Regions from separate parts of the Peribacillus sp. TH16 genome, predicted to be linked through region 1. Evidence: riboswitches for the same ligand, from Rfam matches in the RefSeq annotation. Region 1 holds a riboswitch; each other region holds the start of a gene.

Region 1 (10,967 bases):
TTCCGGGTTATCTAATGCTCCGCGAAATTCATCATCCACTAATACCTTAGCTTTTTTCGTTTCCCAATCTATTTCAACGATGTAACCAAGACCCCGTGCAGGGAATTTCGGATCTTCCTTAATCGTCAATACTACAAAATCGCCAGTCGAGAGCGTAATTTTTTCAGTATCCTTAAAAGAATAGCGGTCAAGCATAACTAGACGGGACACGCCTTTATGCGTCATTTTCATATCAGCTGTTACAGGATGGACCTGGGGAAATAAAGAAATATCCTTATTCAACCTTTCTAGATCAACCTTTAAAGCTTCTTTTATTACAACCGACATAATTCCCTCTCCTTTATATGTTTCAAGATCCGTTCTTGCTGCAAAAATTTATATGTAGTCTTACATGTCCGTTTCGCTTAACAAGTTACCCTAAATTTATCATAGCGAAACTCAAAAATCAATATATAGTGTCGTAATAAATATTTCGACTACTATATATTGTGTTTGTGTTGATTAACTTTTAATTTTGTCAAACGATAAATCAATTAATATAGTTAGTAAAAGGGAGGAAAATGTCGATTTATAATAATTTTTCATCAGATTTCAATTAATTTGAACCTTGCTTTTTCCCTGTCCTTGTTAGTGCTTATCGTTGCAAGGAAAAGCTTATTTGTTTGCAAAAATCTGAAAAAACATTTTTATTATCTGTTCTAATTATCCTGCTTCTTCTATCTCAAAAAATTCCATTCATCGCTTTCATATTTGCTTTCTGCAATGGCTTTCACTTCCAGCAATTGCTGTTCAGTGAGGACGTATGGCTCTAATTCGATCGAAAGTCCATCGGCAAAACCTTTTTCAAAAGCATCTTTTGCTTCTGGGATGGTAATCTTTCTTCCGGCAATGTCATTTATGGCCACGGCTTTGTTTTTTAAGTTTTTTTGCATTCTCTCTTTAACCCTGTCATTTGAGAATTTAAACACGCTAAAGAGCTTTTCATCATCAAGTTCAAGTAAAATGGCCCCGTGTTGAAGGATGACGCCCTTTTGCCTTGTTTGTGCACTGCCAGCTACCTTACGGCCCTCAACGACCAATTCATACCAGCTTGGCGCATCAAAACAGACGGAAGACTTGGGTGCTTTTAAAGCCGCTTTCTCCTGATCGGTTCGAGGTACAGCAAAATAAGCATCCAATCCAAGATTCCTGAACCCCATTAATATTCCTTCAGAAATAACTCGATATGCCTCAGTAACAGTAGTAGGCATTCCCGGATAGGATTCTGGGACAATTACGCTATAAGTCAATTCATGTTCGTGCAGTACAGCACGTCCTCCTGTTGGTCTGCGAACAAAACCGAGGCCCTGCCTTTTAACTTCTTCTATATCAATTTCAGATTCTGCCTTTTGAAAATAACCAATCGACAATGTAGCTGGGTCCCAACCGTAAAAGCGGATAATCGGTGGTATTTCCCCTTTACTCTGCCAGTTTAAAAGAGCTTCGTCCATCGCCATATTAAAAGCCGGTGAACAATATCCAGAATCTATAAATCCCCATTTTTCTTTTGTCATCCTTACCCCTCATTTCATGTAGACTGTTTAAAAGTAAGTCAGTAATTCCGTCATAAAAAAACTCACATTTAGTAGTTTAACAGACTTTAACACTCTAAAAAAGAAAGTACCATTAAGTCGATAAAGAATTTTACGAAAATATTTTTTGATTATTAGTTAAAGCAATTATATAATAAAGATTGTCTGTATTCGTTAGGTAGAAGGGAGTTTTTATGTTTGGAATTATTATATACACTGCTCATCATCATAGGAGTGGTTATTGCGTATTCACTTTTTAATTGGTACCGCCAGCGTAAAATCGTTAAAACGTTAACACAGGATGAATTTATTGCTAACTACAGAAAAGTACAACTAATCGATGTGCGGGAACCAAATGAATTTGATAATGGTCATATCTTAGGCGCAAGAAACATCCCTATGACTCAAATGAAAACACGCCTGGTCGAAATTAGGCCGGACAAGCCTGTATACTTGTACGCTCAAAGCGAAATCATCAGCGGAAGAGCTGCAGCCATGCTATACAAAAAAGGTTACAAAGAACTGTTTCACCTAAAAGGCGGTTTCAAAATGTGGACCGGTAAAATTAAAGCAAAGAAATAAGAACCCATCTCCGCATGGGCTCTTTTTAATTAAAAAGCTATCATACTAAAAATTGAAATGAAATGCCGTCTTAAAGCTTATTATGTCTTATTGTATATTCATTTCCAGCTGGTCATTCTCTATACATATAATGAATAAAAATCCCCGCTCAGATGGCGGGGATTTTTATTTAGGCTATTAAGCTTGATAACGGAGGACTGGTTTTCTTGCAGCAAGCGTTTCATCCAGCCTTTTAATAACTGTTGTATGTGGCGCTTCCTGTACGATCTCCGGAGTTTCTTCCGCTTCCTTAGCTATCTGAATCATCGCATCAATGAACGCGTCGAGAGTTTCCTTTGACTCCGTTTCAGTCGGTTCTATCATCATTCCTTCTTCCACGTTCAACGGGAAGTAAATAGTAGGTGGATGATAGCCGAAGTCTAGTAATCTTTTGGCAATATCGAGTGTTCGGACGCCCAACTTCTTTTGCCGGCGGCCACTAAGCACAAACTCATGCTTACAATGGCGATTATATGGTAAATCAAAATATGGTTCCAACCTACGCATCATATAATTCGCATTGATGACCGCATTCTCCGTGACAGCCCTAAGACCATCAGGACCCATAGAACGAATGTACGTATAAGCCCTCACATTTATTCCGAAGTTTCCGTAATAAGGTTTAACTCTTCCGATGGATTGCGGGCGATCATAATCCAGCATAAATTGCTCATCTCGTTTGACCACGAGTGGTTTAGGCAAGTAGGGAATCAAATCCGATTTTACTCCGACAGGACCAGATCCCGGGCCACCGCCACCATGTGGACCTGTAAATGTTTTATGGAGATTTAAATGGACCACATCAAAGCCCATATCACCTGGACGGGCTTTAGATAGGACTGCATTAAGATTGGCTCCGTCATAATAAAGCTTCCCACCAGCATCGTGGACAAGTTTTGCCATTTCCAAAATATTCTCTTCAAACAATCCTAATGTATTGGGATTCGTCAGCATTAAAGCCGCTGTATCCGAACCTACCACGCGCTTTAAATCTTCAAGGTCAACTAAGCCATTTTCATCTGATTTTACCGTAATCGTTTCGAGCCCCGCAACAGTGGCGGAAGCTGGATTCGTACCGTGTGCCGAATCAGGAACTATCACTTTCGTCCGTGCTGTATCGCCGTTTGCTTCATGGAAGGCACGAATCATCATTAATCCTGTCCATTCACCATGTGCACCTGCTGCTGGCTGTAAGGTCACTTGATCCATCCCTGTGATTTCTGTTAAATATTCTTGCAAGTCAAATAATAGTTCCAAGGCTCCCTGTACAGTCGCCGGATCTTGATATGGATGGATATGGGCGAAACCGTTAAAACGCGCCACATTTTCATTTATCTTCGGGTTATACTTCATCGTACAAGAACCGAGTGGATAAAAGCCCGAATCCACCCCGTGATTCCGTTTGGAAAGAGCTGTATAATGACGCATGATATCTAATTCCGATACTTCTGGAAGCTCAGCCTCTTCTTGACGGATGTATTCGGCAGGAAAAATCTCTTCAAGTGAAATTTCTTCAACATCCATTTCCGGTAGACTGTACCCTATTCGACCGGACGTACTGATTTCAAAAATGAGTGATTGATCTTGATTATTCATGTTGATCCCCCAATTCCTGCGCAAGTGCATCAATTTCTTCTTTTGTTCTAAGTTCTGTTACAGCCACAAGCATATGGTCTTTCAGCTGTGGATAAACAGTCCCTAAGTCGAAGCCGCCGATAATTTCTTTTTCAAAAAGACTTTGATTAATTTCTTGGTAAGATGCCGGCAGTTTAATGACAAATTCATTAAACGATGGTCCCTCAAACACCACTTCTATTCCTTTTTCCTTTATAGCTTTTTTTGCATAATAGGCTTTTTGTATATTATTCACTGCCATTTCTTTGACACCCTTTTTCCCAAGTGCGGTCATCGCAACAGAAGCTGCCAAAGCATTTAACGCCTGATTGGAACAAATATTGGATGTGGCCTTGTCACGACGAATGTGTTGCTCACGAGCTTGAAGCGTCAGCACAAATCCCCGTTTACCATCTTCATCCACTGTTTGCCCGACGAGACGGCCTGGCACTTTACGAACAAGTTTGTTCGTGACCGCAAAGTATCCGCAATGCGGTCCGCCAAAAGCTGCTGGAATACCGAATGGCTGAGCATCGCCTGTTACGATATCAGCACCAAGGGCACCTGGAGGGGTCAATGCACCTAGTGCAAGCGGGTTACTCGAAACGATAAACATGGATTTCACATCATGAATGATTTCTTCCATTTCTTTCAACGGTTCAATACGTCCAAAGAAGTTTGGATATTGCACAATGACTCCCGCAATATCGTCTTTCGCCAATTCCTTTAAGGCAGCTAGATCTGTCACACCATCTTTAAATGGAATTTCAATGACTTCCACTCGCTGACCTTTCGCATACGTCTTAACGACTTCCCTTGATTCAGGATGTACTGCCGCTGAAATTAGAATTTTCTTACGTCGTGTATGACCGGATGCAAGCATCGCTGCTTCCGCTAATGCCGTCCCTCCGTCATACATGGAGGAGTTGGCTACATCCATGCCTGTCATTTCACAAATCATCGTTTGATATTCAAAAATGGCCTGAAGCTCCCCCTGTGAAATTTCTGGCTGATAAGGGGTGTAGGCTGTATAAAACTCCGAGCGGGAAAGAACATGATCGACGATGACCGGTGAATAATGGTCATACACGCCCGCACCAAGAAAGGAAGCATAGTTTTTAAGATCAGCATTCTTAGAAGCAAGTTTTGATAATTCTTTCATTAAGGCTGGCTCTGATTTAGCTGGTTTAATGTCATATTCGCCTTGAAAGCGGACACTTTCAGGAATATCGTTGAAAAGGTTCTCAACAGAAGGGACCCCTATTACCTCCAGCATTTGTTGTTTATCCTGCTCTGTCATGGGTAAGTAACGATGTTTCATCTTAATGACCATTCCTCTCTATTTACGTGGTTTTTTATAAAAAGGTGTTTGTATAATAACAGCTTTCAATCGTTTTGAACGAATTTCCACTTCGACTTCAGAATCCATCACTGAAAAATCTTTATCGATAAGTACCAATCCTACATTTTTCTTCAATGTTGGTGATTGAGTGCCAGTCGTAACTTCACCAATGACTTTATCCCCACTGTATACCTTATAGCCATGACGAGGAATGCCGCGGTCAATCATTTCAATTCCGACAAGCTTACGTTGTGCCCCTTTTTCCTTTTGTTCAGTAAGAACGGCTTTCCCGAAAAAGTCGGCTTCCTTATCCACTTTAACCGCAAAACCAATCCCGGCTTCAATTGGGGTAATATCCGGTGAAAGCTCCTGTCCATAAAGCGGAAGTTTAGCTTCAAAGCGGAGTGTGTCACGTGCCCCTAAACCTATCGGCTGTATCCCTTCTTCTTTTCCTGCATCTAGAATAGCTCTCCAAAGGGCCGGGCCATTTTCACTGTTGCTATATATTTCAAAACCATCTTCACCCGTATATCCTGTACGTGAAACCATCGTGGAAAGCCCATTTATCAGGACATTTTCCTTGAATTTAAAAAAGCCAATTTCACTCAAAAGTGTATCATTAGATAGTTTTTGTAATATTTTCTCTGCCAAAGGTCCCTGCAGTGCCAACTGTGTATAATCGCTTGATACATCCGAAAGTTGGACATCCTCTGAACAATTAGCTTGTAGCCAGTTAAAATCTTTTTCTGTATTGGCGGCATTGACCACGAGCAGATAGTCGTCTTCTGCCTTTTTATAAATGATAAGATCGTCAACAGTACCGCCGTTTTCATAACACATAGCCGTATAAATTGCTCCGCCCTGTTTTAGCTTTGATACATCATTGGTCATCATTTTTTGTAAAAAGGCAAGACTCCCTGGGCCCTTCACATCAACCTCACCCATATGGGAAACATCAAATAAGCCAGCTTTTGTACGAACTGCTTCATGTTCGTCCTTGATACCCGAAAATTGGACAGGAAGTTCCCAGCCGCCAAAATCGATCGTTTTTCCTCCGTATTCACGATAAACCTCAAATAGTGGCGTTCTTTTTAAATTGGTCAAAAAATGACCCCCCTTAGATTTTTTAGATTTACTTTGCTCACTTTTCTAAAAGCTTCTTTCCATTTTGTCAAATCTTCTTATACTTCTCAGCCTGATTCATAATGTGGAAAAAAGGGCACAAAAAAGGACAGAGAAAGCCCTAAAGAGCTTTTTCTCTGTCCTGAAACCTGAAAGTTTACCTATATAATAGGTTTTCCCCTTTGGTGGCCGTCCTGCAACGAGCGGCGCTCTCCAGAGTTGCGTCCAATAAGAGTTCTTTTGCCTGAGAGATTCACTGCTAAGTTTGCTCCTTCGGCGCTACATTCGTAGTCTCTCCCCTTATCTTCACCCGCATATAAATGTGTCTCCACCAATTAGGAAAGTAATTAATCCTACTGATAGTTAGTAAAACCTCTGTGCATTTACAAAATGCTTTCTCTACCAACTCTCCTTAAAACTTCAGAACTTAATGAATGATCTCTAGTCTGTTAATCTGGGATAAAGTAAGAGGCGGTTGCCCATACTATGAAAAACATGAACTACATTCATCTTTTAAGCGTTTTGGGAAATTGGAATTTTCTAAATATACTTACATCCTACCTTAAGAAACTTTTCTCTGCAATATCTTTTACAGAGAAATATTTTTCTTACTTCACATATAAAATGTTCGGGTTTCAACCTTAAATAAGAAAATTATGATTTTAGAAGGAGTAGTTTCAATGAAAATTAATATATCCTTCAGTTCTGATTGGAATGACGAGTTTCTACAAAAGATGGAAAATGACGGTCCATGGGGTAATTGGGAGCTTTATAAATTGGCTGTTCAAATGGAAGAAAACCTCATTATTCCTGATTTTGAAGGTTTACAGGCACCCAAGCATCTTCCACAGCTCACCCCGCTTCCCCACCAATTGGAAGCGGCAAAGCAGGTAGTTGAAAAGATGAATGGAAAAGCCATTTTAGCTGATGAAGTAGGTCTCGGGAAAACAATCGAAGCTGGCTTGATTCTAAAAGAATATATGATCCGAGGTCTTGTTAAAAAAGTATTAATTCTTGTCCCCGCTTCACTTGTAAGTCAATGGGCTTTTGAATTGAATACCAAGTTTCATATTCCGGCTGTTGTTCAAAGAAAAAGCTATGTGTGGGAATCATGCGATGTTGTTATATCATCCATTGATACAGCGAAACGAGCTCCCCATCGAGATATCATTTTTAATCAGCAATATGACTTTATCATTATTGATGAGGCTCATAAACTTAAAAATAATAAAACGAAGAACTATGAATTTGTCCAAAATCTGAAAAAGAAATTTTGTTTATTGCTGACAGCTACGCCAATTCAAAATAAAGTCGAAGAAATTTTCCATCTTGTTTCGTTATTGAAACCGGGACACTTGGGAAATGCAACACTCTTTTCTGAGAAATATAAAGGCAAAGGCCGAAATGTTATTGAGGATGAGCACCTAAAGGAACTCGTCAACACTGTTATGATTCGGAACCGACGGGCTGATACTGGAATTGAATGGACAAAAAGGCAGGTGGAAACAATCATCATTGAATTTTCTCCAACTGAACAAGCCTTGTACGACGCTGTTTCCAAATTTAAGCCTATTTCAGATGGATCGAAGGGAAGTTCTTTTTCAGCACTCACCCTCCAAAGAGAAGCATGCAGCAGCAGAGAAGCCGTTTTTTATACATTGAAAAACATGAAAGCCAAATATGAACAGCCTTCCCCTGACTTTTTAGCAAAGCTAGATGAGCTGTTTGAGAAGGTAAATGAAACAGAACAAAACTCCAAGGCTGAAAAAGCTTTAGAACTCATCAAGAAAATTGATGACAAAGTGATTATCTTTACCGAATACAGAGCCACTCAGCTATATTTACAATGGTATTTACAACAGAATGGAATTTCCTCAGTTCCCTTCCGCGGCGGCTTTAAGCGTGGAAAAAAAGACTGGATGAGAGAATTATTCCAAAAGCAGATTCAAGTTTTAATTGCTACCGAAGCCGGTGGGGAAGGAATAAACCTTCAATTTTGCCACCACTTGATTAATTTTGACCTGCCATGGAATCCAATGAGACTTGAACAAAGAATTGGACGGATTCACCGACTTGGCCAGGAAGAAGATGTCATGATATATAACTTTGCAACGAAAAATACAGTTGAAGAACATATTTTGAAATTATTATATGAAAAAATCCATTTGTTTGAAAAAGTAATTGGTGAATTGGATGATATTTTAACGAAGCTGGATATTACCAACATCGAAGAATATTTAATTGACGTGGTCGGCGAGTCCCGAACTGAGGGTGAAATGAAAATCAAGATGGATAATTTTTCATCGATGATTCAATTCGCTCAAACTATGAAGGAAGGTGAGATTCATGCAGCAACAGGAAATTCATGATTTTTTAATAACTTTCTTTGAAGCTAATGATTGTGAAGTACTAGAGAATGCCCCATCCCATATCACTGTTCAACTGACGATTGAAATGGATAAAGAGTTAATGAATCGTCCCTTTTATTGGCATTATCTTGAAAAAACTGGCGGGATTCCAAACCCAGCCCAGATTACTTTCATTACTGATCCTGATCAGGCTCCACCCAATATGAAAGGAGAACGAATTCACTTTGGTTCGCCCCGTCTCCATCAAATTATCGAATCAACAAAAAGGCTGGCTGGATATACTAGACTTTTCGAGGATACACTCCCCTCAAATGGTCGCCATAATCCATTGTTCCCCTGGCTTACACTAAATGTTAAAATATCTTATCAATGTGATCGAAAAAAAGATACCTTTATGTCTGTTGGATTGAATTTAATCTCCGGGGAGATCATGGAAGGATTTCACAATCGTGTTTTACCGGTTAAAGTCACCCCAAAGATACCGGATTACTCCTTCACCCTCTCACCATTAATCATGCCAAAGAGTGGGTTAGCAAGACTTGATACATATATCCGAACCAGCTTCGAGAACGATGACCATTCTTGGGCGGAAGAAGCCATGGAGCGCTGGCAGAATGACTTAAATTTATTGGAGCATTTTTATAAGGATATGGATGAAAAAAGCGAAAGTTATTTCACTGAAAAACAGGCATTACAGTCCCAATATGAGCCAAATATCCTAATATCAATCATCAATGGCGGTTTATTTTACTTATCAGATAGAGCGTTAGGATAAATGGATCTATTTTTTCAGAAATGATTTCTCTACTACAACCGCCTAGCTAGGTTTGCCTGACTAAAAAAAAAAAAAACAGATGTCCAAAAGCTTAGGACATCTGTTTTCTTTTTTTGATTTTTTTTCTTACAAACATCGACAAAGCGAAAGGGACAATACCAAACCAGTGGGACACACCAGTATTTTTATCCTCTTTCCGATGACGACGTTTTTCTTTCCGTTCTTTCTTGGTCAAATTAAAATATTCGACAAGCTGCTGTGTAAGATATTTGATATAAGCGTTAGTAGACATACAATATCACCCTAAATAAAGTATGCCCCGCTTATGCTTCTTTTATTCTTTCTAGTTTACCCGAGATGGTTACTATTTGGGCCTGCTTGTTGTATCGATGGCAAGTTCCTCTTTTCCATTTAGTGGAAACCTGACATTAGTCTAATCATTCCGTTCGATATCCCATTCTCAGTCAGCCAAAAACGTTTTCATCCTTCCTGAATCCGCACCATCAGGTTGCCTTCATACGTGTTATACGGACTGTTTTTCTATCCATTCTACAACTCTACCTAACTCTTTGTCATATTGAATAATGATTCTACCAACTCGGTTATCTTTAGTCGAGGAAGCAAATTCAATAAAGGCATAACGGGCATCTTGTTTCGTTAATATATAATGGACATCACCATTGGGATATGAGATATCCCCCTGAAGGTTCTTCGGTATATCTTCACCCCATCCAGCTGTTACCTCATTAACGGCTAGATGCACTAAATGATCGGCCACAAGCGTTTCTTCCACTTCTTTATAAAATTTTTTATCGATGACAAATTGATCGATCATTAATATCGTGAACATGATAAAAACACTCGCTACAATCATGACCATCGGGAAAACGACCCCTTTTTGATTATTCATCAACTTTCGTCTCACTTTTAAAGAAAGGATGAAACCTGCGAATAACAGTATTCCCTGCTTTATCCGTTATATTTAACACAATGATCTTACCATCCTTCTCAACCTTAAATTTTGAAATGTTCTGCAGGATGACCTCATGACCTTTTCCATTCACTCGCCTACGGAGCTTATCTTCATATTGTTCAATAAAAGATAACTGGTCACCTGAAAGTAAATATAATTTATTTTCTATTACATCCTGACTTTTAGCACCCCTGACCTCCTGTTGCATTTGCATCGTAAAGATCTCCCACTCTTTAGGATGCAATTTGTCTTTTGATTCCAACTGTGTGTGAATAATTGAAAAAAGTTGTAAGATGAAAATAGAGGTGGTCATTAATATCATTAAAGAAAAAAGCATTTCAATTATTGTAAAGCCATCATTTTTTCGCAGCATCACAAATGGATTCTGATTTACCCACTTCATTTTCATATCGTACACATCCTTCAATCATACCTGGGAAATCCTTCTGTTCCTTCCATGTTAGTTCATACAATCTTTTCTGATAATGGATTTCCTGGTCGACAGCATTTACCTCCCCATCCATGAAGGCAGTCAATCTTTCATATAACAAATAGTGGGCTTCTGTCCTTAAGACAACAT
Region 2 (10,967 bases), 840 kb from region 1:
TGAAAATTCTTACTTTATGAATATCACATATGGTCATCCAGGTTACTCACGGCTGCTTGTATCATCGTTTTTTGCAAGTTGACTATTTTGATAAAGTTAATAGTAGGTCCCTGACTTTTGTCCGTAGCCTCTTAATTTTCCGCTACCTCTTTCTGATTCGCCTGATCCGCATGATTTGCCTTCGTTTTCTGCATCTTATAAATCGCAATCAGCGAAATAAACCAAACAGGAGTTACGAACAAGGCAACACGAGTATCTTCCGCAAGTGCAAGCACAACAAGTACGAAAGCTAGGAAAGCAAGGATCAAGTAATTAGAAATTGGATAAAGTGGTAATTTAAATTTGTTCATTTTCGCTAGATCTGGCCTTGTTTTGCGGTATTTCAAATGACTGATGACAGTAATTCCCCAAATAAAGATGAAACATACTGTAGAAATACTTGTAATTAACGTAAATACTCCTTCTGGCATTAAATAGTTCAAAACAACGGAAGTCAGAATGACGACAGTTGAAAAGGCCAGTGCATTGGAAGGTACTTTACGGGCATTAAGTTTTGCAAATGGCACAGGTGCATTTTTATCTTTGGCAAGTGAGTATACCATCCGGCTTGTACTGAAGATTGCGCTGTTGCATGCCGAAGCAGCCGATGTTAGGACGACAAAATTGACGATACCAGCAGCTGCAGCGATACCAACAGCCACGAATACTTGGACGAATGGGCTTTCCGATGGGATGATTGCATTCCACGGATAAACACTCATAATGACAATAAGTGCGCCAATGTAGAAAATTATAATCCGAATAGGAATATTATTAATTGCTTTTGGGATAACTTTCTCTGGATCTTCTGTTTCACCTGCTGTAAGTCCTACAAGTTCAATACCAACAAACGCAAACACTACCATCTGGAATGAGAGGATAAATCCATTTATTCCATTTGGGAACATACCTTCGTGGCTCCATAGATTCGTGAAACTGGCTGCGCCTGAATCTGTGGAAAAGCCTTTAATAATCATGAAAATACCGATAACTATAAGTGCTAGAATAGCGATAACTTTAATTAATGCGAACCAGAATTCCATTTCGCCAAAAAGTTTTACGGTTGCTAGATTCATAAATAGCAAAATGACAAGCGCAATTAAACCTGGCATCCACTGTGGTATGGAGGGAAACCAATACTGGGTATAAAGACCAACTGCTGTTAAGTCGGCCATTGCGATTGAAATCCAGCAAAACCAGTAGGTCCAACCGGTGATAAATGCTGCCATATTACCTAAATAGTCTTTTACAAAGTCAACAAAAGAATTATATTCCAAATTGGTTAAGAGTAGTTCTCCAAGAGCGCGCATGATTAAAAAGCAAATGACGCCTGTAATCATGTAAGCAAATAAAATCGATGGTCCTGCTAAGTGAATAGATTTTCCTGCACCGAGAAATAATCCCGTTCCAATTGCCCCGCCAATAGCGATTAGTTGTACGTGCCTGTTTTTTAGGCCTCTCGACAATTTTTGTTCCTGCATATGATTTCCCACTCCCTAATTTCCAGATAATTGAATAATAATATTCCGATAAAATTTTGACATATTATTATTCAACCCAACAAAGAAAACGCTTACAATTTTAATATAATATTACTCAATATGTTGCTGATAAATATTCTGGTTCTGGTGCAAACCTCGACATAATCTACCAAGCCTTTGAAAAGATAAAGGTATTGCATTCAACCTATTGCAGATTCTCTCTAAGGTAAAAGTTGTAGTCAGGAAAATTGAATAGAAAGACTCATTCTTTAATAAATTTCATAGCACAATCCTCCTTTTTTCGTTTGTGCTATCTTTCCCAGCATAAAAAGGGCATAGGAAAGATAGGTGTTCTCCTATCTTTCCTCTGTCCTTTTACCTGAGAGTTTAACTCCTTTGGTGGCTCATAGCTCTCTCCAGAGACGCGTCCTATTGTGGTCCTTTTACCTGAGAGATTCATACCCAATTTTTTTGGGAATTGCCCCTTCGGTGCTAAACAATGCGTTTAGTCTCTCCCACAATTATCATCCGCTGATATAAAATCGCATTAACAGTTGTATAATAAATGGTTCTAATGGAAATTTCAATAAATATCTGAAAAAACTTTATTTTCAGAATTTTAAATATAGAGATAGAGCTTTCTGACAGTTCATAAATTATATGCCCCTAGTACCCCAAGTGAATTGTGAATTGAATAGGAGTAGATTGCTTTTTACAGTCGATAAACACCGTTCATAATAGTGTACTTTTACAAACTACTTATACCTTTCAAATATACACTACAGAGGATGCTTTCTAGATAAAAGCATCCTCTGTTTACGTAATCATTATTATTGGAAATCATAAAGAAAAACCTCCAATTCAATACCGAAGTTATCTTTAATGTGCTTAATAGTTTTAGTCACCTAACTTCACTTGTTTTGGTGTACAATTCAAACCAGAACAAAAACATTTAAAGTGATAACGTTGGCAACATTCCCTTCTCTGTCCTTTTAACTGAGAGTTTAACTCTATGCTAAAAAGAGTCTTCCTCTTTGGTGGCGTTTTATAAACGCGCTCTCCAGAGTTGCGTCCCATTGTGGTTCTTATACCTGAGAGATTTGTTCCAAGGTTTTTTTGGAACTTGCTCCTTCGGTGGCTGTCTACATTGCACTCTCCCACAATCGTCAACCGCTATACGTTTTTTTGAAATACTCTAAATATTCTAAATGGATAATTATTTACATAAGTGTTTTTTATGATATCGCCTCTATTTTTATACATATTCAGGAAACTAAGAAAAGATAAAACGGAGGAAAATCACTTTATATCAGCAAACGCTTTCAAATTTAACAGACTAATGCTTCTTTATGAAGTTCTGCTCTTGATGATCGCTGATTGCATCCTGGTTTCTCTCTTTTTCTTTTAAAACATAACTAAGCAAGTCTAATGAGAGGCGCGCTGCCACTTGTCCAGTTATTCCCGTATGATCGTAAGGAGTAGCAACTTCTACCATATCAAAACCGATTACTTCTCCTCTTTTTGCAATTCCATGGAGTAATTCGTTGACTTCATCATAAAGCAGGCCTCCAGGAGAAGGTGTGCCTGTCGCAGGGGCGATCGATGGGTCGAGGCCATCAATGTCCATGGTAATATAATATTTTTCACCTGCTGGAATAAGTTCCAAAACCTGTTCAAATCCCATCTTTCTCATTTGGCGGGGAGACAAGATGACACTTCCGTATTCTCTGGCAGCATCGACATCTTCTTTTTTACTGCTGCTGATTCCACGAATGCCCAATTGGAAAATCTTTTGAACATGATTCATTTCAGATAAGCGGCGGATGCAGCTTCCATGTCCAACCCGCATTCCTGAACGGTGATCTGCCCAGTCTAAATGCGCATCAATCTGGATCACATGAAATGGCCCGAGTTCACCCAAGCCCTTTCCTACTGGAATTGTAATGGAATGATCTCCACCTAAAACAACCGGCATTGCACCTTTTGAAACGATTTTTCGAATGGCTTCTTCGGTATTATCATGGGATTGCATCATATCCCCATGTACTATGTCTACATCGCCGCAATCAACAACTTTCCATTTCGGGCCAAGATACATGATATCATTTTCAATATCATAGGCTCCATCTAACCCGAAACTATATAATGTAGAGCCTTCACGAATTCCTCTTGGACCCATTCTTGCGCCTGACTTCCATTGTGTTCCCATATCATTTGGAACTCCAATGACAGCTACATCTGCATCTAGCTGGTCTAGATCCGGACATACGGGATATTTCCCGAAAGTACAGATTCCGGTAAAAGGTAAATTAAGATGTTGTTTTTCATTATTCGACATGTACTTTGCCTCCCACTTGTATTACGTTCTCGTTAATATATATGCAAGCTTTATGCCAACCTATAAAACTAGGCAAAACGGAATTGTGTAGTCAATAATGACTATCAGGAACCAACATATTTTCTGATTACTCGATTCTCCTTAGTAAACGCCACAGAGAAAGAGCGCGGGAGAATATAATTCATATATAGTAAAATATTATTTTCGTTTTATTAGGTCTTAAAAAAGACAAATCTTGATGAACTGGCTTTTTACTCGTAAAATAAAACAATTAGGCTGACAGCTTTCTTTCTATTAAAGCCCATCTTCAGAATTAATATTTGAAAATTTTTAATTTTTAAAATATTGGTGAATTCAAAAAAGTGCATCCTCTATTATTAGTCAAAAATTTCTTCGATGTAAGCATTACTCACTCTCTTTTATCTCTACTTCTCCATTTTTAATGATCAAACCACTTGGTTGGCTCCACTTCTAAATTAATGTTGATTTGTTTTACCTCACTAAACTCATCTAAACCATAAGTTCCTAACCCCCGACCAATCCCGCTCTGCTTGTAGCCTCCCCATGGTGCTTCATTGTAGGCTAGATTGTAGGCATTAATCCATGTAATTCCGGCTCTTATTTTCTTAATCACTCTTAAAGCCTTCGCACCGTCTTGGGAAAATACACCTGCTGCGAGGCCGTATGGAGTATCATTGGCAAGCTGGATGGCTTCCGCTTCATCTTTAAACTTTTGTACAGTCAGTACTGGCCCAAATATTTCTTCCTGAACAATTCTCATGTCCGGTTTGGTATCAACAAATATTGTCGGCTCAACAAAATAGCCCTTTTCAAGTCCATTGCTTGTGATACGCTTGCCGCCGCAGGCTAATGTAGCCCCTTCTTCTATGCCATGTTGAATATATTGGAGTACCTCATTCATATGTGCTTCACTGACAAGGGCACCCATTTCTGTAGATGGTTGATCACCAGGGCCGACCCGGATCTTTTTCGCTTTCTCTATCAGTCTATCGATAAACTTGTCGTGAATGCTCTCTTCAAGCAGCAAACGCGATCCTGCATTACAAACTTGGCCGGCGTTGACAAAAATTCCATATAAAGCATAATCCACGGCCGACTCAAAGTCTGCGTCGGCAAAAACGATGTTAGGTGACTTGCCGCCTAATTCGAGTGCAATGTTTTTAATATTTCCAGCTGCTTTTTGCATGACGTTTCTTCCTGTTGACGTGCTGCCAGTAAACGAAACCATATCAACTTTATCGCTTTCCGCTAGTTCATTTCCTACTGTTCCCCCACCACCCATAACTAGGTTTGCAACACCATCTGGTATGCCAACTTCTTTGATAATCTCGAACAATTTAGTGGTGGTAACCGGAGTTATCCCGGCTGGTTTAAACACGACCGTATTTCCTGCAGCAAGGGCAGGGGCTATTTTCCAAGCTCCCGTCAGTAAAGGAAAATTCCACGGAGCGATCAGTCCACATACCCCTACCGGCTCTCGAACAACCATAGCCTGTACAGGACCAGAAACAGGATACGTTTGGCCGTCAGGTTTAGTGACTAAGCCGGCATAATAACGAAAACAATCCGCTGCGTCAGCAATGTCAAACTCTGACTCTTTAAGAGGTTTTCCGGTATTGGCTGTTTCAAGTTGGCTAAGCTCAGATACATGTTCTTCAATTTTCTCTGCTATTTTAAATAAATAGGAAGCCCGTTCCGAAGCCGGTAAGTCCGACCAAATCCCGGAATCAAATGCGGTTCGTGCCGCATCAATGGCCATCCGGGCATCTTCTGCATTTCCGTTAGGAGCCTCTGCAATGATCTTGCCGTTTGCCGGATTTACAATATTTTTCTTCTGTTTACTTAAAGAATCCATCCACTCACCGTTTATAAACATTTTCAACTTATGCAATTTGAAAAACCTCCAGTTCGTTATTCTTACTTTATAGCAATCTCATATCCATAAATAGCTAATTATGTACCCGCAGCAAGTGGGCATACGCATGTTTTCTGTAAACCATGGCGGCCGCCCAATTAAAACTCCCATTAAGCCGACCGCCGATTCAAAAATTCTAGATCAACATTAATCTAGTTAAATTTTTAAATTAATGTTGTGTTTTTCGCCTCATAAGTCTTTTGAAATAATTCCAAATAATCTGCTGGTGTCACTTTTCGTGAATTAGTCTGTGTACACAAATGAACGGATGCTCCTTCAGCAAGGAATGGGAAATCTTCAGGATTGATATTATTTAAATCTCGGAAATCAGGAATGCCAATTTTACGTGCAAGCTCTTTTAACAATACAACACCTTCATAGGCAGTTTCCTCTATTGTTTTACCTTCTTTATTTGCTCCAAGCTTTTCAGCTACAATTGAATGCTTTTCAGGGTTTGAAGGAATATTAAATTCAAACACATGTGGAAGAAAGATGGAATTCGCTACCCCATGTGGAGTATCATAAAGACCTCCAAGTGGTTCAGCCATAGCATGTACAGCACCAAGATCCGCGTGATTAAATGCCATACCTGCAATTAAACTGGCTACAAGCATATTTTTCCTTGCTTCTAAGTTGTTCCCATTTTCTACAGCTAACGGAAGGTACTTAGCAATTAATTCAATTGCATAAAGACTGAGAGCATCTGAAATCGGTTCAGCAATATTGCTGGTATAAGCCTCTATAGCGTGTGTAAGTGCATCCATTCCGGTAGCAGCAGTAATAGATTTAGGCAGAGTTAGAGTTAATTCAGGATCCAAAATTGCTAGTTTGGGAGCCAGTCTAATGTCAAGTATAGCCTCTTTCTGTTTTGTAACTGTATCTGTAATGACAGAACCTGTTGTAACCTCACTTCCAGTACCTGAAGTTGTAGGAATACAAATAAGTGGAGTGATTTCTCTCTCTAGTAAATTAAAACCGTAACGATCTCTAAGCTCTCCTCCATGGGTTAAAAGTGTACCAATTGCTTTTGCTGTATCCATCGAACTTCCGCCGCCAAGACCTATCAAAAGATCTATTTCCTCGTCTTTAAATTGTTGATAGGCTCTATGGCAATCTACATCTTTTGGATTAGGAGTAATTTCATCAAAAACAATATAATTGACACCTTCTTGGTCTAACGAATCGGTAACCTTTTGTAAAATTCCAGTTTGCGCCAGTCCTTTATCGGTAATTAGAAGTGCCTTTTTTCCTCCTAGCTCTTTTGCTCTTTTCCCAATATTTTTAACTTTTCCGTTCCCAAACTCTATAGAAGTAGGAAGATTGAAATTAAAATCCCAGATCATCATTAATGTCCCCTTTCAATTTTTCAAACAGTGTAATAGTACAGTGACTCACTCTCTTTTACTCTTTTACTCTTTTACTCTTTTACTCTTTTACTCTTTTATATCTACTTATCCATTTTTAATGATCAAACCACTTGGTTGGCTCCACTTCTAAATTAATGTTAATTTGTTTTACCTCACTAAACTCATCTAAACCAAAAGTTCCTAATCCACGGCCAATTCCGCTCTGTTTGTAGCCTCCCCACGGTGCTTCATTGTAGGCTAGATTATAAGCATTAATCCACGTAATTCCGGCTCTTATTTTCTTAGTCACTCTTAAAGCCTTCGCGCCGTCTTGTGAAAATACACCTGCTGCGAGGCCGTATGGAGTATCATTGGCAAGTTGGATGGCTTCCGCTTCATCTTTAAATTTTTGCACGGTAAGTACTGGCCCGAATATTTCTTCCAGAACAATTCTCATGTCCGGTTTGGTATCAACAAATATCGTCGGCTCAACAAAATAGCCCATTTCAAGTCCATTGCTTGTGATACGCTTGCCGCCGCAGGCTAATGTCGCCCCTTCTTCTATGCCAAGTTGAATATATTGGAGTACCTTATTCATATGTGCTTCACTGACAAGGGCACCCATTTGTGTAGACGGTTGATCACCAGGGCCGACCCGGATTTTTTTCGCTTTCTCTATCAGTCTATCGATAAACTTGTCGTGAATGCTCTCTTCCAGCAGCAAACGCGATCCTGCATTACAAATTTGGCCGGCGTTGACAAAAATTCCATATAAAGCATAATCCACGGCCGTCTCAAAGTCTGCGTCGGCAAAAACGATGTTAGGTGACTTGCCGCCTAATTCGAGTGCAATGTTTTTAATATTTCCAGCTGCTGCTTTCATGATGCTTCTGCCTGTCGATGTACTGCCAGTGAACGAAACCATATCAACTTTATCGCTTTCCGCTAGTTCATTTCCTACTGTTGCACCACCACCCATAACTAGATTTGCAACGCCATCTGGTATGCCAACCTCTTCGATAATCTCAAATAATTTAGTAGTCGTAATCGGAGTGACCTCGGATGTTTTAAATACAATCGTATTTCCTGCAGCAAGGGCAGGGGCTATTTTCCAAGCTCCAGTCAGTAAAGGGAAATTCCACGGAGCGATCAGTCCACATACCCCTACCGGCTCTCGAACAACCATGGCCTGTACAGGACCGGAAACAGGATACGTTTGGCCGTCCGGTTTAGTGACTAAGCCGGCATAATAACGAAAACAATCCGCTGCATCCGCAATGTCAAACTCTGCCTCTTTTAGAGGTTTTCCGGTATTGGCTGTTTCAAGTTGGCTAAGCTCAGAAGCATGTTCTTCAATTTTCTCTGCTATTTTAAATAAATAGGAAGCCCGTTCCGAAGCCGGTAAGTCCGACCAAATCCCGGAATCAAATGCGGTTCGTGCCGCATCAATGGCCATCCTGGCATCTTCTGCATTTCCGTTGGGAGCCTCCGCAATGATCTTGCCGTTTGCGGGGTTAACAACATTACTCGTTTGTTTACTCAAAGAATCCATCCACTCACCGTTTATAAACTTTTTCAGCTTCAACAATTTGAAAAAACCTCCTGTTCGTTATTCTTACTTTAACAATCCCGCTTTAAAAATAGGTAACGCTTTCATTTTTCTTTATTTTCAAAATATTCACACCTCCTTTAGTTACATATACTTACTTCAGTGTAAAAAACGGATTAAAAGTCTTCTACCTTTTGGGAAAGAATTTTTTCATTCATATCTTCTACCTCTTGAGGAATGATCTCCTCATCAAAATGAAACTCAGGAAGAGGCTTGCGGAAAAAATTTGTCATATAAAGAAGATATGCTAAGCCACATATCACCCAAATGCCTCCAAGAATCAATGCCTCTATTTCTAAATGTGACCATAACCACATAGTAAATACTGCGCCAATGAACGGTAAAAATAAATACCTTATGCAATCGTTAAAAGATCGTTTCTGATTTTTTATAAAATAATGGGCGATGACAGATAGATTAACAGATGTAAAAGCAATGAGCCCTCCAAAATTGATAAACTTGATGACTTGCTCCAGAGTTAACACGACGCCTAGTAAAGAAATTATTCCTATCACGATAATTCCGTGTGACGGTGTTTTAAATTTGGGATGAATATAACCAAATAGATTTTCAGGCAATACTGAATCCCGGCCCATTGCATATAACACACGTGATGCGCTTGTAATTGAAGCAACTCCTGAAGAAAAGTTACCAATAATTACCGCAGTAATAAATAATGATTTAAATACGTTTCCTCCAACAAGTATAGCGATTTCCATGGCTGCTGAATCAGTGTTTTCAAATGAAAAACCCGGATAGACCAATTGTGCTAAGTAGGAAGAGCCAATATACAAAACCCCTATTAATAGCAACATTATGATAATAGCTCTTGGGATGGTTTTTTCAGGATTGATTGTTTCCTCTGACAAGGTAGTAAGTGAGTCAAAACCAAGGAAACTAAAACAAAGAATTGAAGAGCCTGCTAAGATTACTGACAAGGGAACCTCTGAATTGAATAATGGTTTACTCGAGAAAAGAGTTCCTGTCCCAACTCCATCTAATAAATTTTTGACGGTTAATATCCAGAAAAAACATACGAAAATGATTTGAGCAATAACGAAAATTTTACTTGCGGATGCTGATGTCTTTACCCCTAGTATGCTTGGTACAACTATGATAGTAGTTAAAAGAATAATCCACACATAATGTGGAATCCCTGGAAACACTGCACTTAAAAAGACAGTGGACATCAAACACGTCACCATAGGTGTTAAAATATAATCAAGCATAATTGTCCAACCTACAAGAAACCCAACTTCAGAATTAATAGACTTTTGAGTAAATGTATAAGCTGAACCTGAGATAGGATATGCTTTTGCCATTTTTCCGTAGCTGAGCGCTGTAAACAGTATCGCTAGAAATGCAATAATGTACGCACCCGTAATTACACCATGTGAGGTTACGGTAGCTATTCCATAGGTATTAAAAAATACCATGGGGTTATTCCAAGCAATCCCTAAAAAAACAACCTGTGACAAAGTAAGTGTTCTAGCAAGTTTCTTCCGTTTCATAATCAGCTCCCTCACATTTATAAAGAATACTCAGAAGATTTAAATTATTGTGTATTTTGATTATAAAGGTTGTTGTAACACAAAGGTCAACACCTGTATTATATTTTTTAAGGGGGCGATTATACTGAAAGAAAAATTAACAATTGGTGAGATGGCAAAGTTACGAGGGATGACTACGGAGACCTTGCGCCATTATGATCGGATTAACTTATTCAAGCCGCAATATATCGATTCACATTCGGGATACCGCTACTATTCTATTTTCCAGTACGAGGTTTTAGGAACCATCAAAGAATTACGACAACTTGGAATGAGTACGGACGAAATAAAGGATTATTTCAATGAACGCAATTTTAGTAAGTCTTTGGACATTCTTAAAGCAAAGCACGCAGATCTTGTTTCAAAGCTGAACGAATTAACTGACTTGGAGGAAAATATCCGGGAAAAAATTGTATATTTGGATCACGTAGCAAGAGAAACGGAACTTCAAACGGTTATGTTTCGTGAATTAGGACGCAGGAAGTTAATTACATTGAATGAAAAAATCAATAATAATTTGGAACTCTGTTATGGTGTTATAAGGCTAGAAAATATGCTTGCTGAGAAGACACCAATTCTGGCCAGTAACAGACTAGGCATTCTCATCCAGGAAGCGGATCTTAGAACTAAACGTTTTGAAGAACCATCAGTCATTTTCGTTGTGGCAA
Region 3 (10,967 bases), on a different contig from region 1:
GTTTGACATGATTAATTCCTCCAGATGTAATATTAGCGACTATACTTCGTACAAGGTTATTAAAGTTTTTTTCTAGCCCCTAATTAACTCTCAATTTAGATCAAAACAACTGTTGATTCATTTTCCATACTTAGATTAGATTTAAAAAGTTCCAATTCTTTTTCATATCGCATAATTTATAATCTTATCTTATAATAATAAATATTCTGTAAAAAAACAAATGTATTTCTAGAGGAAACACTAACCAGTATAAAAAATTCAATCACTAAAAGTGATATTAGATATATTAGTATTTTAAGAAATCAATAAAATAACATGACCCTAATAAGATAAAGTAGGGAATTTAACACAACCAAAGGAAACCCAGTCTTTAAAGACTGAGCTCAGTTCAAATGGCCTTGTTCTAGAGCAAGGTGAGGGAGTTATCATAGAAAAAAGTCAAACTTTAGTTGAAATTATATTGACTTTCGAGAAATTCAATTCGTTCATATAACTCTTTGTTTACAAGTGTAGGCACTCCGTATTTCTCACCTAATTTTAATACCGTACCTGCAAATAACTCAACCTCACTGTAACGTCGAGCTTCGATATCTTGAGCCATGGATGGCTTTCCTTCTGGGCTTAATGTATCCAATACACTTAACCAATAATCCAGATCTCTTTCCGTTAAATGAATTCCTTCTTTCTCTGACAGAACGATAACCTCTCTCATGGCAGAAATCATCATTTCTCTTGCATGACCCTTTCGTTGAATTTCACCATAATTACTTTTATAGACAGCAACAGTTTGATTAACACCAACATTCAGCATAAATTTCCCCCATTGCCGCTTATACATATCCGTATCTATCTCATATGGGACCTTCATTTTTTCAAAAAAATCTGCCACCTGCTGAACCTTTTCTGAAACCAATCCAGGTTCCCGTTCACCAAGGCAGAGTATGCCCATATGGTCGTATGTCAACTTATTTTCTTCTTTAACAGCATCCATACCTTGCGCAACACAATATAAGACTTTATCCTTTCCATACGCCTCACCAATAATCGCTTCACTTGTGATCCCATTCAAAGCAGAAATAATAATCGTCTGTTTTCCAATTTGATTCTTCACCGCTTCAATAGCATCTTCCAATCCACTAAATTTAACAGTAAAAATCATCAAATCTGCAGGCTCGCATATTTCTTCAGGCGTTACATAATGAAAGTCACAAAGCTCACCATTGCAATAAACCCCATCCTGGACATATCTCTTTATTCTAGCTGTATCCGCAATAATCCTCACATTCTTCTTCGGCATTTCCTTTGATAAATGATGTCCATATAAAATGCCCAGTGCTCCTAATCCAACAATTGATACTGTCTTTATCGCCATAGCATCTCTAATTCCCTTCACCTTTTTACCTAAATATTATCACACTATTCGGAAAACGGTCGCGATTAAAATGCCAGTTCTATGGTATGAATTGTTTAGAAAAAAACCACCTAGAAAAGCTACAATATTGTGAAATACCAATAATGACACGAGGGGTTTGTAACATCCCTTACAGCTTCCTTTTGGTTCATATATATCACCAAAAGGAAAATTAAGGCTTAAACGAAGTCTACTTTTCTGAGGAACGATAACCACAAAATTTGTTGTTGTTTTTTGTATTGATTTTAAAGTGTACCCGTTAACTATCAGCTACAGTCATTATGGCTTTTCCAATCACTATTTTTAAAGAGTTGATATATACCAACTACATTACCCGCTAACTTTCCAATTTTCATATTGACCTATAGAATAAACAATGATAGAATTCCAATATTATATTGACGTTATTTAAGTATAATGACAAATGACCGAAGGAAGATTCAATTCTTCTACAAACGGACATTTATTACAACCGCATACTAGCAAGCGTTGAATGCTATGGATCACACTATAGCAGGAGCAGCTTCTGGAGAGACTGTACATAGTACAGCGCCGAAGGATTCACAATCTCAGGCAAAAGGACAGAAGAGTAACGAATGATGAATTGTTATTCTTAAACCTGACGAGATTGGTAGTATCCAATCTCTTTTTTTATTGTCCAAAATCCAAGATATTGCCATTCAATGGCATAAGCGAGGTGAAAACAACGAGCTACACGGAATGTGGAATAACGCTCCACACGACTAAGATCATATACAACGGGAGATGCTCAAATTGGCTAAACAGGAATTGAAAAGAGATTTAAAAAATCGCCATATACAATTAATTGCAATAGGAGGAACCATTGGCACCGGTTTATTTCTTGGATCCGGTAAAGCCATCCAATTAGCAGGCCCATCCATTATCTTTTCCTATCTTATTATAGGGATTGCCTTATTTTTTGTTATGAGGGCTTTAGGGGAATTACTTTTATCCAACGCCGGTTATACGTCATTCACCGAATTCGCTACCGAATATATCGGGCCGTGGGCTGGATTCGTAACCGGATGGACCTATTGGTTCTGTTGGATCATGACAGCCATGGCCGATATCATTGCGGTTGGTGTCTATATGCAATATTGGTTCGATATCCCTCAATGGATACCAGCTCTTGCATGCCTAGTCATTCTGTTAGGATTGAATCTATTGACGGTTAAATTGTTTGGAGAACTTGAATTCTGGTTCGCGCTCATTAAAGTCATCACGATTATTGCCTTGATTATTGTAGGCATCATCCTGTTAGTCATTGGCTTTAAAACCAATACAGGAACCGTTTCACTCACCAACCTTTGGAGCCACGGAGGCATGTTTCCGAACGGCGTATCCGGCTTCCTGCTATCTTTACAATTGGTTGTCTTCTCCTTTGTAGGGGTCGAATTAATTGGTGTTTCTGCAGCAGAAACAGCTAACCCGAAAAAAAATATACCATCAGCCATCAATAAAATCCCAGTCCGAATTTTACTTTTCTATGTAGGTGCCATACTCGTCATTCTATGCGTCAATCCTTGGACACAGCTGGATGCATCAAGCAGTCCATTCGTAGAAGTCTTTACACTAATCGGCATTCCAATCGCTGCAGGGATTATCAATTTTGTTGTCCTGACATCCGCTGCATCTGCCGGCAACAGCGGTTTATTTTCAACAAGCCGTATGCTTTATACATTAAGCAATAATAACGATGCTCCTGCAAAATTAGCAAAATTAAATAAACATGCTGTTCCAAGTAATGCCTTGGTTACATCGGCAATCGTCGTCTCCCTAGGGGCATTGCTAAGCAAAATGATACCTGAACAGGCCTTTACAATAGTAACTACAATCAGTGCCATCTGTTTTATTTGGGTTTGGAGCATCATCTTGATTTCACATATCAAATATACGAAAAAACGTCCGGACTTGAGAGCCCACTCTACATTCAAAGCTCCTTTTACACCCTTTATCAATTACGTTATTTTAGGATTATTTCTGTTCATCCTAATCGTTATGCTATTCGCTGAAGCTACACGACTTTCACTGTTAATGACGCCAATCTGGTTCATTCTTCTACTCGTACTCTATAATTATCAGAAAAAAAAGTAGCTATTTTTCATGGTCGCAGGAATTAAAAGGAAGGGACACTCCCTTCCTTTTTTTCAATTTATTTTGCTAACACAGAGAAGTGCTACTAAAATATATACTGCAGCCACAGTAAATTTTATAATAAAATAGTGTAAGGTACTGTAAGTCGATATGAATGACTTTTCACTTAGAATGGAGGGGTTGGATTAATGAAGATTATATATATACTTACTCTAGTTCCTTTTATAGGCATATTAGGATTTCTTCCGTTTGTTAACAGAATAGAACCTTATGTATTAGGGATGCCTTTTAATATGTTTTGGATGGCTATGTGGGTGGTCCTTACATCCGTTATTTTGGGCATCATGTATAAGTTGGACCCCAGAAATCGGGAAGGTGACCAGGAATGAATATTTCCCTCTTAATTATTTTAGGATTTTTACTTTTATCAATCTTTTTAGGTATTCGATCTTCAAAAGGAAAAGACATGAATTTGGAACAATGGACGGTTGGAGGCCGTGGTTTTGGTGCTATATTCGTCTTTCTATTGATGGCTGGAGAAATTTATACGACGTTTTCCTTCCTTGGCGGCAGCGGCTGGGCTTATGGTAAGGGTGCACCCGCTTTATACGTCCTTATTTACATTACTTTGTCTTATGTATTGTCATATTGGCTTCTTCCGGAAATATGGAAATATGCCAAAGAAAATAGTCTAATGTCTCAATCTGATTTCTTTGTAAGCAAGTATAAGAGCCCAAGCTTAGGAATTCTGGCAGCACTTGTCGGTGTGGTATCTATGATTCCAGTGATTGTCGTGCAACTTAAAGGATTAGGGATTATTGTTTCAGAAGCATCTTATGGAGCAATTTCAATGTCTACCGCGGTCTGGATGGGAGCAATCAGCCTTACCATTTATGTTATGATTTCTGGAATACACGGCTCAGTTTGGACAGCAGTCATTAAAGATATCATGATGATCGTGATTATAGGATTCTTAGGAATTTATCTTCCTATTCATTACTTTGGTGGTTTTCAACCGATGTTTGAGGCCGTAAATGCAGCCAAGCCTGGTTTTCTAAAGCTTCCTGAACAGGGGCTTAGTGTTTCATGGTTTATCTCCACGGTAATATTGCTTGTATTTGGTTTTTACATGTGGCCCCAAGTTTTCAGCGCTGTCTATTCGGCGCGCAGCGGGAAAGTATTTCGTAAAAATGCTATAATCAGTCCGTTATATACGCTCATGTTGTTATTTGTCTTTTTTGTAGGATTTACTGCTATATTGAAAGTGCCTGGACTCGTTGGGGCAGATGCAGACCTCTCGTTGCTGCGCCTTTCTATTGAGACCTTTGATCCATGGTTTATAGGCATAATCGGCGGAGCTGGAGTGCTGACCGCATTAGTACCAGGATCCATGCTTTTAATGAGTGTGGCTACACTGCTCGCGAAAAACGTCTATAAGGAATTTGCACCTACAGTATCCGATCGGAACGTTGTAAGATTAGCAAAGTTCCTCGTTCCTGTTATTGCATTAATTGCAGTCTACTTTACCTTAAACGGCGGCGAAACGATGTCAGCATTAATTCTCATGGGATACAGTCTTATCACACAGTTATTTCCGTCTCTTCTCTTTAGCCTGAAAAAGACTAATACCATCAACAAATATGGAGCGATCGCCGGGATCATCTGCGGATTGGCCATCGTAACCTACATTACGCTTAGTCATTCAACCATAGGTACCATGTTTCCATCCTTACCACAGGCAGCGAAGGATTTGAATGTTGGAATCATTGCCTTGGCGGTCAATTTCTTTGTTATGATTACTGTAAGTCTCGCTTTCAGAAAGCTCTCGGTTCAGGTAGATCCCGCAAAATAATCTAAATCTGTTAAAGATATATGAAGTACTTCTTTGACGGTGGTTTTTTGGGGATTAAAAGTGCACCGTAAATTATACAATCGAAAGGCTCAGTCAAATGACTGAGCCTTTCGATTGTTATGTATCTCATACCCCATAAAGGATACACACTTCTTTTTTCGGCGTTTTTCTCCCTTAAACCGTCTATTTTTCTCTTAATACACGTGTAATGAAAGACAGAAGAGCCTTGGCACTCAGCAGATAAAATGTTTTTCAAAAGATCATACTGATGAAAAGTACAAGATATAATTTACGGTTCAGTCAGCTGTACACTTTTTTCAGATTCAAGAAATCAAAATCCCTGAAAGAAAAACTCCAGGAATTCGTGTAAGTATACGTTGAACTACCCACCACTTATCGACCTTACGGTCTGATTGAAGTGGGGGATTCCTAAGAACATTAGCCTATCGACCAATTTTTAATTAGGCTACTCCCGTAGTTCCTACGGTTAGAAGCCTTATGGCTTCATTCATTAGATTGAGTCCTGCGTTAATATCTCGATCGTGGTGAGTAGTACAAAAAGGACAATCCCATTCACGAAGGTTCAGATGTTTAACGTCTTTATTTTGGTAACCGCAGCTAGAACACAATTGGCTAGAAGCAAACGTTTTAGATACGGTCACGATTTGTTTACCATACCATTTTGCTTTGTATTCCAACATTTTTTTGAATTGGTACCAAGATACTTCACTAATAGCTTTAGCTAGTTTGTGATTTTTCATCATATTCGACACTTGCAAGTCTTCCATTCCAATAACATCGTGGTTTTTGATGATTTCGGTAGAAACTTTATGTAAGTAATCCATTCGGGCATTTGAAATTTTTTCGTGTAGGATAGCCACTTTTCGTTTTTGTTTTTGATAGTTTTTGGCTTCAGCCAATGGTTTATTTTGATTCAAGGCTATTTCTTGTCGCCTTGAAAGAATCCGTTGTGCTTTGGCCAATTTCTTTTCGACCGTCCGGAAGAATTTTGGGTTTTGATAGACCGTACCATCTGAAAGAATAGCAAAATTCTTCAAACCAACATCTACACCGCACGAACGATTCGTTTTAGAAAGTACTTGTACATTGGTTTCCGCTAAAATGGAAATGAAATATTTACCCGAAGGGTTCCGCCTGATTGTGGCATTGATGATTCGCCCTTCGACTTCGGGCTTTTAGAAAAACGAACTAGACCGAGTTTTGGCAATTTGATTTTGTTTCCAACAATTCCAATATTCCCATTCGTATGTTTAGTCGTATAGGACTGGATAGGATTCTTTTTCGATTTGAAGCGTGGTGACTTGTTTTGCTTTTTATAATATCGACTATAGGAATCTGCTGAATTTTCCACCGATTTCTGTAAGGCAATACTGTCTACTTCTTTCAGGAAAGAATACTCTTTCTTTAAAGCTGGAAGTTCTTTGATTGTTGCGTATTTATTCAGAAAAGAACCTTTCCATTCATTAGAGGGTAATTGGCCGTTCTGCTTCATTTCTTCACAAATATACCAGCAGACATCTTTCTCCTTTTGTTTGCCTAAAAAGAAGTTATAGACAAAACGGGAGCAGCCGATCGTTTTATTGATTAGAACTAGTTGTTCTTTAGTTGGATAGATTCGAAATTTATAAGCTTTGTTTACGACCATTGGTATCACCCCCTTATAGTTATTATTAAACATCGAACGTTTGTTTGCCAAAAGATTACTTTGGCTTATGCCAACCGCCATTCATCTCGCCCTTCACACGCTTGAAGAGGGAGTCTTCTGGCGGGAAATGATAAAAAGATTCTTTTATTCATGCCTATGTTTAACGATACTGATAATAATTCATCAAATGCTAACAACTCTTTTGTACCATATTCCCAAATCCATAGAGACCATAATTATTTTTCTAATTGACTTGCGTGATTTGGACTGTAAAGCATTTGAACACGAACACAGTCTATTGGTGTATTTATAGGTATCTCTATGAAATATTTTAGCTGCCATATCTGAGTTTTTTGTGCCTGACGGCTAGTAGGCTTGTCCCAAGGTGGGTAAACGCGTATTGCTCGTTTACCACCTTTACCTTTATTAGATACTATATTCTGATCAAATAAAACCGCTTTTGGAAATACAAACTGACCAAAGTTATTACCTTTGCGAGTACTAATAACAAACAAATCAACTGGATCTGATATGTCATATGGTTGAATCGCTCCATCCCCAATTCTCTCCCACAAAGTCACAAATTGTCCAACCTTTGTAGGTGTAATTTTAGCCACACGAAATCTAATGGAAAGGGTATTCAACTTGAATATATAGGCTCCATATTCAGCGTTTTGTGCTTCTATTAGTGGTTGTGAGAACTCAAACCTGCACGGGCTATAAACAAGTTCCTTTGTTGCAAGAAGGTCACTATGAATTGTGTCAGAGGAAGCCCCGGAATTTTGAACGCTGAGATCTGATTCTAATAAGTCTTGATTTTTCTCATCCATCTGTTCTAATCCTCCATTTTAAAGCTTTCTAGTCAATTTACTATATTCTCTTATAAAGCCATTCGATACACCTCACTCTCGTTCTGTCCCCTCATTTTAGAACATTCGTTCGCTATATTCAATTATCAACAGCATTATTTATCAGAGCCCTAGCCCTGTAAATAGTTAGATGACATTTAAATAAAATGGAATGAACCTAAAAAAAACCCAGGCAACTTCCTCCCGGGTCTTTAATCATTATGCTGACTTTTCCACTTGTTCTGCTTACGGGATTTTCCAAAGCTGCAACCTCAATATTCCACTAAAGCTTTCCTTCTATCATTCAAAGCTTTAACAATTTCCTTATATTCCTGCACCTGTTGTTCTAGTTTTTGTTTTCTATTCACAATCATCCTCGAAACTTCTTTCGGACTAGGTCCACCTTGAATGCTTCTAATCTCCACAAAATATTCGGGAGAGATGATTTTTTTCCATTCGTCTTCTGCTATATTCACTGAAACGAATTCATTAATAATCTTATTAATGTCTTGTGTGTCCCAGTCATATAACTCTTTCCCTTCACTTATCGACCGTTTTGCAATATGACTAGCTATGGAATGAGCTTTCCTAAATGATATCTCGTAATCTCTTGATAGAGTATCTGCTAATTCAGTAACCGTGATACTTGATTTTGCGGCCATCTTTTTTGTATGTTCTTCATTTACTTTCAAGGTTGATATGACTGCATACATTAGTTTCATGACACGGCCTGCATTCGAAAATGCTCGATATAAATGCGGCTGTAAATCATCTTCCGTATCGACGATATCACCAAATGGAGTATTGTGGATCATATTCATTGCAGCAAGCGCATCACCATACGCACTGCTGGCAATCGATCGGGAATGTTCAATTGATACTGGATTTCTTTTTTGCGGCATGATACTGCTTACTTGAACATAAGGATCTGCCACATAAAATGTACCAAACTCTCTTGTCACATGCTGCAAAAAATCTTGAATCCATCTTCCAGTATTGACCATGCACGTCATAATTGCAGTTGCAGTTTCTAATAAATAATCGGCCCCGCCAATCGAGTCATAGGAATTTTCAACAACCGCCTCAAATCCAAGCAGTTCAGCGGTACGATTCCTGCTGATTGGAAAACCAGTTGTGGTTAATGCGGCCGCTCCCAGAGGAGATAGGTTCACCGTTTCATAGGCTGCCCATAACCTTCCAATATCTCTTTGAAGAACATCATAAATGGCTAGAAAGTAGTGGCCTAATGTAGTCGGCTGAGCTGGCTGAGTATGCGTGTAACCCGTAATATAGGTTTCTATATGCTTTTCAGCTTGCACCAAGAATGACTCACTCAATTGGTCTGCATAGCCAATTAATTGAAGAAGATGGCCCCTCAAAACAAGCCGATACATTGCAACTCCCATATCATTACGACTGCGACCGATATGAATCTTTCCTGCAAGCTCATGACCGATTTCTTCGCCAATCTTTGCCTCCATCATGAAAAATAAGTCTTCGAATTGGGGTTGATAGGTCAGGAGGGTGAGATCTGTTTGAGCCACTTTCCGAATCCCATCCAGCATAATTTTTGCTTCTTCTTCTTTAATAATCTTTTGTTCTGAAAGCATGATCACATGTGCTCGATGAATATCGAACATCACATGAAATAAGTAATCTCTTTGATCATTAAAAACTGGCATTAGAAGCTCTTCTACATATGTTTTTCCTGGAAAAACACTACCTTCATTTTTGATAAATTCATCCAGCTTACTCATCTTTTTACCCCCGATTTATAAGGCTTTTTCTGCTTTGATTCCAAAAAACTTGTTCGAAATAAAGAGAACAATAACAATCAGCGTGATTTGAATCATCCCATAAGCAGCTGCCTGCCCCATATTGAACATCCGAAGCTGATTCATAATTTCAATAGATATAGGTCTGTTAGAAATCGTATACAATAGGACTGAGGTTGGGAATTCTCCTACAGACTCGATAAAGGCTAATAATGTCCCTGATAAAACGCCAGGCATAATAATCGGTAAAATGACCTTTCTGAAGGTATAAAACCACTTTGCCCCCAAGTTTCTTGCTGCTTCCTCAATCGAGTCATCAAGCTGCTCTAGAACGGCGTTAGTTGAGCGGACAACAAGCGGAATATGTCTAACGAAATAGGCAAGGGGCAGAATCCAAAATGTTCCTACTAATATCTGACCGAAAGAAAAAACGCTAGGTTCATTAAATGCAAATATCAAGTTCATCCCAATAACCGTTGCAGGCAAGGCCCATGGAATCATGACTAGAATATCAATAAAGCTTTTCCCAATGAATTTCCGTTTGACAAGAACATAGGACGCTATGACCCCAAACACCAAATTTGCTAGTGTGGCAATAACAGCCATTAGTAAACTATTTCGTAACGGTTTAAAAATATTAGGGTCTTCAAACAAAAGCCGGTAATTTTCCACATTAAATACTGTTGGATACGTTTGAAACGTCCAGGTTCCATCCGGTACAAGTGAAAGCAATAGAATCGTAAAGTGCGGTAAAAGCAGAATAAGTACGCCGATGATACCCGTTACCACCATCACCCACTTCATAAGCGGATTTTTCACTTCACTCCTGTGTGCCCCGATTCCTTTTGAAGCCATGCGGTAATCTTTCCTATTCTGATACCAACGCATGAATAATAGAAATGAAATCGAAACAATGGAAAGAATTACAGATTGAGTAGCAGCAATTTCCATATCACCATTAATTTTCGAAAAATATATTTGCAAGCTCAACACTCTGTACCCACCAGCTAATAAAAACGGGGCACTGAATGAAGCCATTGAAATCATGAATACAAGTAAAGAAGCGGCAACGATGGCAGGTGTTAATAATGGAAATGTCACCTTCCAAAATACCTTGAACTTATTCGCACCTAAGTTATATGCAGCTTCTTCAAGAGACGGATCAATTTTATTGATCGCAGCGGATACGGTCATATAAAAATATACATACATCGTATAGGCATGCACGATTAGGATTCCCGAAACCCCGCCAATTTTAAAAGGAACTTTATCAAGACCAAACAAATCCTTAATAGCATTT

Evidence for each region. A riboswitch is a leader RNA that binds a small molecule or an ion and turns the genes downstream of it on or off. The one in region 1 is predicted to bind glycine.
Region 2: it holds a riboswitch for glycine, as region 1 does, so the genes downstream of both, JFV29_RS15060 (amino acid permease) here and gcvT (glycine cleavage system aminomethyltransferase GcvT) in region 1, are expected to answer to the same signal.
Region 3: it holds a riboswitch for glycine, as region 1 does, so the genes downstream of both, JFV29_RS10205 (amino acid permease) here and gcvT (glycine cleavage system aminomethyltransferase GcvT) in region 1, are expected to answer to the same signal.

The regions. Positions count from the first base shown of each region.
Region 1 covers NZ_JAEKEM010000009.1:1,040,096-1,051,062, forward strand. The annotation lists gene JFV29_RS19005 (vitamin B12-dependent ribonucleotide reductase) at 1-327, opposite strand, end outside; gene JFV29_RS19010 (lipoate--protein ligase family protein) at 717-1,553, opposite strand; gene JFV29_RS19015 (rhodanese-like domain-containing protein) at 1,770-2,153, shown strand; gene gcvPB (aminomethyl-transferring glycine dehydrogenase subunit GcvPB) at 2,331-3,788, opposite strand; gene gcvPA (aminomethyl-transferring glycine dehydrogenase subunit GcvPA) at 3,781-5,127, opposite strand; gene gcvT (glycine cleavage system aminomethyltransferase GcvT) at 5,146-6,252, opposite strand; glycine riboswitch at 6,406-6,489, opposite strand; glycine riboswitch at 6,493-6,580, opposite strand; gene JFV29_RS19035 (DEAD/DEAH box helicase) at 6,951-8,639, shown strand; gene JFV29_RS19040 (YqhG family protein) at 8,617-9,414, shown strand; gene JFV29_RS19045 (YqzE family protein) at 9,506-9,706, opposite strand; gene comGG (competence type IV pilus minor pilin ComGG) at 9,938-10,324, opposite strand; gene comGF (competence type IV pilus minor pilin ComGF) at 10,317-10,796, opposite strand; gene JFV29_RS19060 (hypothetical protein) at 10,744-10,967, opposite strand, start outside.
Region 2 covers NZ_JAEKEM010000009.1:196,723-207,689, forward strand. The annotation lists gene JFV29_RS15060 (amino acid permease) at 132-1,520, opposite strand; glycine riboswitch at 1,886-1,942, opposite strand; glycine riboswitch at 1,946-2,048, opposite strand; glycine riboswitch at 2,496-2,589, opposite strand; glycine riboswitch at 2,590-2,690, opposite strand; gene speB (agmatinase) at 2,857-3,858, opposite strand; gene JFV29_RS15070 (aldehyde dehydrogenase family protein) at 4,298-5,770, opposite strand; gene JFV29_RS15075 (iron-containing alcohol dehydrogenase) at 5,959-7,140, opposite strand; gene JFV29_RS15080 (aldehyde dehydrogenase family protein) at 7,256-8,728, opposite strand; gene JFV29_RS15085 (APC family permease) at 8,866-10,260, opposite strand; gene JFV29_RS15090 (MerR family transcriptional regulator) at 10,412-10,967, shown strand, end outside.
Region 3 covers NZ_JAEKEM010000002.1:2,113,123-2,124,089, forward strand. The annotation lists gene JFV29_RS10195 (amino acid permease) at 1-9, opposite strand, end outside; gene JFV29_RS10200 (ketopantoate reductase family protein) at 446-1,372, opposite strand; glycine riboswitch at 1,928-2,006, shown strand; gene JFV29_RS10205 (amino acid permease) at 2,186-3,526, shown strand; gene JFV29_RS10210 (DUF3311 domain-containing protein) at 3,715-3,915, shown strand; gene JFV29_RS10215 (sodium:solute symporter family protein) at 3,912-5,378, shown strand; partial or broken gene tnpB (IS200/IS605 family element RNA-guided endonuclease TnpB) at 5,840-7,044, opposite strand; gene JFV29_RS10225 (MepB family protein) at 7,281-7,874, opposite strand; gene argH (argininosuccinate lyase) at 8,165-9,649, opposite strand; gene JFV29_RS10235 (ABC transporter permease) at 9,665-10,967, opposite strand, start outside.